2 regions of the Pseudoalteromonas sp. SM9913 genome follow, and region 1 is predicted to be linked to the other one. Evidence: riboswitches for the same ligand, from Rfam matches in the RefSeq annotation. Region 1 holds a riboswitch; the other holds the start of a gene.

Region 1 (4,514 bases):
CCACTGCCAACCACGGCTAAACAACGCGTTGTTGGAATGCCAAGCGCGTGCATAGCTTCGCTCATTACGTACTCACGAATAGCTGGACCTAATGCACAGCGGCCATCGCCTCCGCGCGAAAATGGCGTAGCACCAGCGCCTTTTAATTGCAGATCCCAAAGCTGATTTTTATCATCGCTAATCGCACCGAGCAAATGTGCCCTACCATCCCCTAGTCGCGGTGAAAAGTGACCAAACTGATGACCAGAATATCCCAGTGCCACCGCAGAAATCGCTTGGGGTTCATTACCGCTAAATATATTTGCTCGAGAATCGGCACTCACCTGTATATTAAATTGCTTAGCTAGGGGCTCATTCCATAACAATAACTGTGGCGCTGTCACCTTGGCTGGATGATCGCTAATTGCAAACCCCTCACCAATGTCGGTATACCTTGGCACTAATTTCATGTTTAATCCTATTGTTTTTGGCTGATACCTACGCGATTGTCACCTACACCATAAGCGACAATTAAGCTTAGCTCTTGCATGCTTAAGCCGCTTTGCTGCTGCAGTTCATTAAAGAATGCCTGCGCCGCACTTAGTGACTTTTTAGTTTGTAATCCGCCATCTATAATTTTATGGGCACGCAAATAGCTTTCTACGTCTCTTGAAAGTAAAAAAGTATCTTTTCCTAAGGCGCGCAGCGCATAAGGGCCGGTATTACCACCAAGCCTTGCACCATGCTTTTTTAAATACGCCCACAAGCCAATAATATCTTCACTTGGCCAGTTAGCAATAAACTCACTAAAGCTGCCGTATTGCTCTGCAACTTCGTGGATCATATACGCATTTTCAGTAATAGTTTTTACTTTTTTATAGTTGCGTACAATCCGCTCATCACTGGCTTTTTGCTCAAGCATATCCGGTGGCATCATCAATAGTTTTTCAACATTGAAATCCCAGAAAACCTCTCTAAATCCGGCCCACTTACTGTTGATCACCGACCAATAAAAACCACTTTGAAAAACTTTCCGAGTAAATTCTTCTAGCCAATCATCATCACTTAATGTGACGAGTTGCTTTGTTGATAAAGGTTTTGCGAGTAACAACTTAAGCATTTTTTCAGAGCCCTTTCGCTCTACCGCTCGCTTATAAATATCACTAAATTTTTCCATCTGCTTAATACCTTACTTCGACAATAGTACTAGTGTACGAGAAAAGCAGCTAATACGTAATAACTGTCAATCAGGATGAATCTATCTATATTTAGTCACTTGACACCTAGACGGCTAAAGTGGTTTAATCGCCACACTTACCCTATTACATTGTATTTGCTGATTGATTTTTCAATAGCAAGTGCAAAGGGCTGGAAGAGGTGCGTTATTCAGGTAGCGTATGTTAGGAGCGCAAACTCCATTGAGCATACGTGAGGGGAATTAACGCCGAGAGGTAACACTTTTTTGTGAAAGGTTGCTTCGGGCGACTAGGCTGAATCCTAGCGACTGTCACCAATAACATATTTGGTGGAGAGCTTCTGGTCTTAGTATAATAAGGCCGTGCGCCCTATTATTTAAGCCCATTCGCTCTTCGAATTATAAACACATTCAAAGAGTCAGGCATCCTAAATACCCGCCAAAAACTCGACGAATGCCCTATAAGTTCGTGAGAGATGATCAACAACTTCAATATTAACAATTTCCATTTATGGACTGCGCTGATCACCCCATTTGATCAAAATGGCCTAGTTGATTACGCAACCTTAGACACCTTGGTGGCCGAACAAGAAGCCGCTAACAATGGCATTTTACTGCTAGGTAGCACCGGCGAAGGGTTAGCCCTTACCCTCAAAGAACAGCAAGCCATCGTAGAGCATGTCTGCCAATTACAGCCGAGCGTCCCCCTTATGGTTGCGGTAGGCGGTAGTAACTTAAAGCAACAGCTTGAATGGGTTAATTACTGCAACCAGCTGCCTATCCATGGTTTTTTACTCGGCTCGCCTTTGTATGCCAAACCCGGTGCAGTGGGGCAAACGCATTGGTTTGAAAGCTTACTCAATGCCAGTTCTCATCCTTGTATGCTTTATAACGTACCAGGACGTAGTGCGGTTAGCATTCCCATTGCAACCATTGAAAACCTCAAACAACATAAAAATTTATGGGCACTGAAAGAAGCCAGTGGCTCTATCTCTCAATTTGAAGCCTATCGACAAGCAGCGCCTGAACTAGCCATTTTTAGTGGTGACGATGCCCTCATGCCTTATTTTGCCCAAGCAGGTGCAAAAGGTTTAGTGTCGGTTGCAGCCAATGCATGGCCAGTGCAAACCCATGAGTTTGTAAAGCGCAGTTTAAGCGGCCAACACCCTAATCTTTTTGTCCAGTGGTCTAGTGCTATCAATAGCTTATTTTCAGTAGCCAACCCTATCCCAGTCAAAGTGTTAATGCATTTACAAGGGCGTATTGGCAGTCCGTATTTACGCCCACCTTTAACACACCTTGAGCTGACACACACAGATGACATTTCATCGGCAAACAACACCATTTTATCTTGGCATTAAATACAGGTTTTTATAATGAACTGGTTAGAACTATTAAATAATTTAGAAACGGGCGCGGTTCGCGCAGCAACACAAGACGAAAACGGCCAATGGCACGCTAACGTAGAAGTAAAGCAAGGCATTTTAGAAGCCTTTAAAAACGGTCAAAACACCGAGTTTGCTGGCGGTTTTGTTGATAAACATAACTTAGCGCCGCAAAGCTTTGAAGCCACAGCAGGCGTTCGCATGGTACCCGGTGGTTCAAGTGTGCGCCGTGGTGCACATGTTGCCAAAGGCACTATTATTATGCCACCTGCGTACGTAAATATTGGTGCATTTATTGACGAGGGCACTATGGTAGATAGCCACGCGCTCGTAGGGTCGTGTGCTCAAGTAGGTAAAAATGTGCATTTAAGCGCAGCGGTACAATTAGGCGGAGTACTTGAGCCCATTGGTGCCAGCCCTGTGGTCATAGAAGACGATGCATTCATTGGTGCAGGCTGTGTGATTGTTGAAGGCGTGGTAGTTAAAAAAGGCGCGGTACTTGCCCCAGGTGTTCGCTTATCTGCAACCATCCCTGTTTATGACTGCGTAAATGAGCGCCAGCTTGATAAAGGCGAAGCAATCCCTGAATACGCGATTGTGATCCCTGGATCTCGCCCTGCGTCAAACGATTGGGCGCGCGAGCAAGGCTTAAGCATGTCGTGTGCGTTAATTGTTAAATACCGTGACGAGCAAAGTGATGCGTCATTATTGCTTGAAGAGGTTTTACGTTAATGACCTTTTTGAGCACGCCCGTTAAAACCGCTATTGATAAGCTAGCAACTGAGCTTGATACGCCCTTTTTTGTTTATGATCTTGATTCACTAAACACACATTTAACGCGTTTAGTGGCACAAACCGAGGTAAAACTCTGGTATGCAGTTAAAGCGAACCCGTTATCTAGCGTGATCCAACGCTTAAATAACGCTGGTTTTAACTTTGATGTCGCCAGTAAAGGCGAGCTTGAGCAAGTCCTTGCTCAAGGAATTAACAGTGAACGCGTGCTCAACACGGGGCCTGCAAAAAGCCCTAAACAAATTAAGCACTTTATTGCGCGTGGCGTGCGTACCTTTGTGGCCGAAAGTCTCAATCAGGTACGTTGGCTCAACGAACAAGCGATTGCTCAGCAGTGCCAGTTGCAGGTTTTATTAAGGGTACAATTACGCTGGCCTGAGGGTGATAAAAATCCTTTAGGGGGCGATAGTCTTACTCCATTTGGCTTAGGGTGCGACGAGTGGCAGACGCTAAATACCAGTGATTACTGTGCACTTAATTTTGACGGTCTGCATATTTTTCAGTGGGGCAACATGCTTAGCAGCGACAAACTCGCTGAGCTGTGGACACAAATGATTACGCCGTTAAGGCAACTTGCTGAGGATTTAAATATTAACCTCAAGGTGCTGGATTTAGGTGGTGGTTTAGGTATTCCCTATACGCTTGATACGCCCAGTCTAAGTTGGGATGCACTCATAGAGGCGCTTGCAAAAATTAAATGCGATGCGGGGGTTACTGAGCTATGGATGGAACTAGGTCGCTACGCTGTAGGCGAATGCGGCCACTACGCCACACCTGTTGTTGAGCGCAAACTAAATTACGGCCAACAACAGGTGATTATGAGCGGCGGCATTAATCATTTATTGCGCCCTGCGGTCACCAGTCAAGATTTCCCTGCGCGTTTATTACGAGATTCAAACGCAGCAAATCAAGCAATGAGCCTATACGGCCCCTTATGTACTGCACTTGATTGCTTAGGAGAGCACCAATTACCCAGTGATTTAAATGAGCAAGACTGGCTAGTATTTAGTCAATGCGGTGCCTACGGTTTTACCGAAAGTATGCCGTACTTTTTATGTCATGAACTGGCCGGTGAATATGTAATAGACAATGGCGTATTGAGTTGCGTGCGACAAGCAGAAGATGCAAGCCACTACTTGAGGTAAAAAAGATGAATAACACCA
Region 2 (4,514 bases), 1.6 Mb from region 1:
TGATATTAGTTCTGAATTTAACCCCGATAACAGTAAATTAGAATTACATATTAAAAATACAACAGGCGTGATCAGTTGCTGTATTTCTCATTCTCATGGTTTTGTAGGTGCAGCGTTAAATGTAGCATCAACTCAATTTGGCTTTGATATTGAAAAAATTAGTTTAAAGCGCCCTTTTAATAAACTCGCTAAACACTTTTACCACCCAGCCGAAGTGAGTTTAATAACCAATACAGATAACATAACAACTCAAGCACATCATTTTTTTAGGATTTGGACATTAAAAGAAGCGCTGGCTAAAGCCACCAGCCGCCCCATTGCTCAATTATTAAGCCCTAATGTGTTTAACGAACTTAATAACACTCAGCTTACAGCTTGTAGCAATACCGTGGTTGGAGCACATAACGACATGTTTGATATTAGCGTTGTGGCAAAAAAAAGCACCGACTGGCGGTGCTCAATAATAACTATTAACGATTTACGCAGCGCAATCACTTTCTAGTAATCGACTATGAATCGCTTGAACCACTGCATCAGACTCGCTTTGCTCAACTAAAAAGCACAAGTTATGTTTACTTGCACCATGGCAAATGAGTCTAATATTAAAGTCACATAATACTTTCATTAAATTCATTTCATGTTGGCGCAAAACAATTTCAGAGCCAATTAACGCTACCAGCGTTAAATTGTTTTCAACCGATACATGGCAAAATTCAGCGAGTTTATCCAAGCACTCTTGATCTAGCTCTGGGCGTGATGCATTAGGCGCATTATCAAGGGTAATTGCCACACTAATTTCAGAAGTGGTGACCAAATCTACCGAAATATTGCACTCACTTAAAATAGTAAATATACGGGCTAAAAAGCCACTGGCTAACAGCATTTCTGGGCTTTTAAGGGTTAATAATATTTGATTTTTACGTTGCGTTACCGCACGAATACCAGGTAGCTGCGATTTTTCACGTTCAATCCACGTACCGCCAAGTTCTGGCTCTGTGCTTGAGCCAACAAACACATTAATATGGCTGCGACTGGCAGGTAAAATAGTTGCCGGGTGCAATACTTTAGCGCCAAAGGTCGCCATTTCTGCTGCTTCATCAAAACTTAAACGCGCAATAGGAGTGGCTTTTACACACAAACGAGGATCGGTGCTAAAAATACCCACTACGTCAGTCCAAATATGCACACTTTTAGCGTTAATAGCCTCAGCAAGCAGTGCAGCGCTATAATCTGAGCCGCCTCGACCGAGCGTGGTCGTTAAATTGTTTGCATCGCTACCAATAAACCCTTGGGTCACAATAACGCTATCATCAAGCAGCGGAATTAAATGTGTTTGAGCGGCTTGCGCTGTGGCGGCCACATTTGGTGTTGCTTTACCAAATTGGCTATCGGTTTTAAGCACCTGGCGCACATCAAAACGAGTGGCATTTAAACCCTTTAACCTTAGTACTTGGGTAAATAAGTACGACGATAAACGCTCGCCAAAGCTAAGTAGCTCATCGAACTGCTGCTCAGTATTGAGTGTTTGTGCCGCCAACGTTTGAAATGCATCAAGCGTTTGATTAAACCCAAGGGCTAAATCCTCATCTAACGACAGGTCATTTAAAATAGCCTGCTGAATCGCAAGGACACCATCAATATGCTGTTGGCGTTTAGTGGCTTCAATACCCGCTTTGCAAAGCTCCACTAAATGATTGGTCACTCCGGCACTGGCGCTTACTGCAACAATACGTACATTTTTATCGTTTACGATAATTTCGCTACAACGGCTCATCGCCTCAAAGTTAGCAACGCTGGTGCCACCAAATTTGGCAACAATGTAATCTGATTTTGTGCACTGTGAACTTTGTGGCACTGGTTGGGTAGTCATTTCGTCTCCTTTCGCGGCATCCAAACCGCAATAAAACAAGAAGAACTTGGCAGGAAATAAAGATAAGAAAAATCTACTGCCAGAAGCTCTCCACCTAAATTGGTGACAGTTTTGAGGATTCAGCCCCATAAACCGAAAAACAATGGTAACGACCCATTATTTTCCTCGGCGAGTACTTCCCTCCTTAATGATCGCAGGCTGTCGTTGCCTCACATTAAGTACCTAAGTATCGCACCTCTTCTGAATGTATTATTAACCTGTGGCTAATAAAACAAAACCGCACTAAGAGTGCGGCTTTGAAAGTTATCGTTTAGACGTCTAGCTGTCAAGTCGTTTTACTATAAAATCAAATAAAACTACCCATTAAGTAAGAGCCCGCATAACCAAAGGTGTAACACAGTAATAAATACAGCGATAAGCGAAGGTAACTTGCAAACGTCAGCTCTTTTACCTTACTCATGGCTATAATACCGGCCGCCGAGCCAATGATTAGCATAGAGCCACCTACACCGGTTGCATACGTAAACGACAACCAATGCTGTTGACTCATTACAATGTCGGCTTTTAATAACGCTGCCGTTAGTGGCACGTTATCAACACCTGCAGATAAAATACCCATTAAGTAGTTTGCGTACTCTGGCGCCATTACCGTATACAAATTAGTAAATTGGCTCAGTACCCCAACTTCTTTTAACGCACCAACAAGCAGTAACACACCCACGAAAAACAATAAGGTGTCGTACTCTATGTCGCGTATAAAATCGATCATATCTTTGTTGATGTCTTTTTTGCGCATTAAAAATTGCGCGACTAAAAACATAATAGATAAACCCAATAAAAAAGTAAGCAGAGGCGGTACACTGTATAAAACACTCAATGTAAGCGTAGCAATAACCGTAGTGAAGAAAATAACCGCAATGGTTATGTCGGTTTTTTCAATACGTTTAAATTTAGTTTTTTTAAACTCGAGTTGCTTATTCATGCCAATTGATAACAAAGTAGCCAGTAATAATACACTTAGTAACGCAGGCACAATTAACAGTAATAAATTGCTAATTGTTACTTTACCATCAAGGAAAATCATAAGTGTGGTTACATCACCCGTGATAAGTGATACACCACCGGAGTTTACAGCAAATACAATAAGCGTGGCGTACTTAACTAACTTTTTGGCTTCAAGTTTTAATGACATAATCACTGCCAGTGATATTAGCGTGGCCGTAACGTTGTCAGAAATAGATGAAAATAAAAACGCAAAACACCCCACCAAAAACATCAGCTTTCGCTCACTAATGCTGGTTGGCATAATCCGATTCACAACATTTTCGATAAGTCCTTTAGAGTTTAAATAGGCGACAAAGGTCATTGCGGCCATTAAAAACAGCCATAAAGAAGCAATTTCTAAAATATTGTGGTCTAGGAGGGTTTGAATCGTTTCGGGGCTTTGCCCATTAAGAGGAAAAATAAAGGAGATAATCCAGCAAAGTGTACCAAAAAATAACGTCGTTTTGGCTTTGTTAACGTGGATCACATCCTCAATAACGATAAGCAAGAATGCAATCGCTATCAGCGTCAGGATAATCGAGGAAACCATGATATTAAACAACCTTCGGGGTTAAGTAAAAATTGAAACCATGTAAAAAATATACCCACAAACTCTATGTGCCTATATTCGGCGCGGATACTATCACTAAGCGGGTGTAAAAACTATTATTAAATCGTCGCAAAAACGAATACCATATAAGTTCGAGAAATATAAAATAACGAATACTAGGAAGTTGCAACGCCTTATGATCCCAGCTAAAAAGCTACTTAATACCCTAAATGAACACTGGGGTGTATTAGAGCTATTATTTAAGCGCTTTAAAATGGCCGACTTTAGTATTAAAGATCTTCAAAATGCCATTAAGCAAAAGCAACCCACGTGGAATAATGAGCGTATTTATAAAGAAACCAACCGGTTATTAAATCAAGAAATTATTATTCCGCTGGCTAAATCGTCACAACTGGAAATTAACCGCGCCATTGCCGATTTTGCCACCTTTTTACTGCAAGAAGAACATTTAGGCTTAGCACAAGAAATTAGTGTCTTGGTTGATGATTTGGCCCGTTTAGGTAATCGGCTATCTAATGCCGGTGAAATGGAAGATTTTGATGATTTACGCCGCTTTAGCCGTATTATGGATGATCGGGTGCGTAAAATAATCAAACTGTTTTTACACAACGAAAACGCCATTTTAAATATTGTTGAGCAAGCCAAATCTAATAATGCAGTGCAGTCGCTACAAAAACGCTATAAAGCCGTGATAGAAGCGTTTGATGAGTATATAGAACCCATGCTGGAAATGGTGGATATTAGAGGCGACTTTCATGCCTGTTTTACTTTAATTGAGCAACAAATTAGCACCCAAATAGAACATATTGAACGTTCAGGCAAAGCGTACAACGATAAACGCATGCTTGAGCAATTGCGTACCCGAATTCTAGAAATGCACTTAGTTGGCCGGATAAGCTTACGTAAAAGTGCCGATATGCTTATGCCACTGCGTGAAGAGTTGCGCCGTAATAACCTTGTTACCCGCCAAGTAGCAAAAGTATTAGGGCTAATACGTAAAAATGGGGTAGATAATATGCTCAGCGCCGT

The links. A riboswitch is a leader RNA that binds a small molecule or an ion and turns the genes downstream of it on or off. The one in region 1 is predicted to bind lysine.
Region 2: another riboswitch for lysine. It lies ahead of lysC (lysine-sensitive aspartokinase 3); the one in region 1 lies ahead of dapA (4-hydroxy-tetrahydrodipicolinate synthase).

What each region holds. Positions count from the first base shown of each region.
Region 1 is NC_014803.1:206,141-210,654, reverse strand. Features, by position in the region: gene PSM_RS01020 (protein adenylyltransferase SelO) at 1-449, opposite strand, end outside; gene PSM_RS01015 (DNA-3-methyladenine glycosylase I) at 458-1,156, opposite strand; lysine riboswitch at 1,344-1,523, shown strand; gene dapA (4-hydroxy-tetrahydrodipicolinate synthase) at 1,651-2,535, shown strand; gene PSM_RS01005 (2,3,4,5-tetrahydropyridine-2,6-dicarboxylate N-succinyltransferase) at 2,551-3,291, shown strand; gene PSM_RS01000 (PLP-dependent decarboxylase) at 3,291-4,496, shown strand; gene PSM_RS00995 (succinylglutamate desuccinylase/aspartoacylase family protein) at 4,502-4,514, shown strand, end outside.
Region 2 is NC_014803.1:1,889,073-1,893,586, forward strand. Features, by position in the region: gene PSM_RS08635 (4'-phosphopantetheinyl transferase family protein) at 1-502, shown strand, start outside; gene lysC (lysine-sensitive aspartokinase 3) at 479-1,870, opposite strand; lysine riboswitch at 1,946-2,118, opposite strand; gene nhaD (sodium:proton antiporter NhaD) at 2,217-3,464, opposite strand; gene PSM_RS08650 (hypothetical protein) at 3,661-4,514, shown strand, end outside.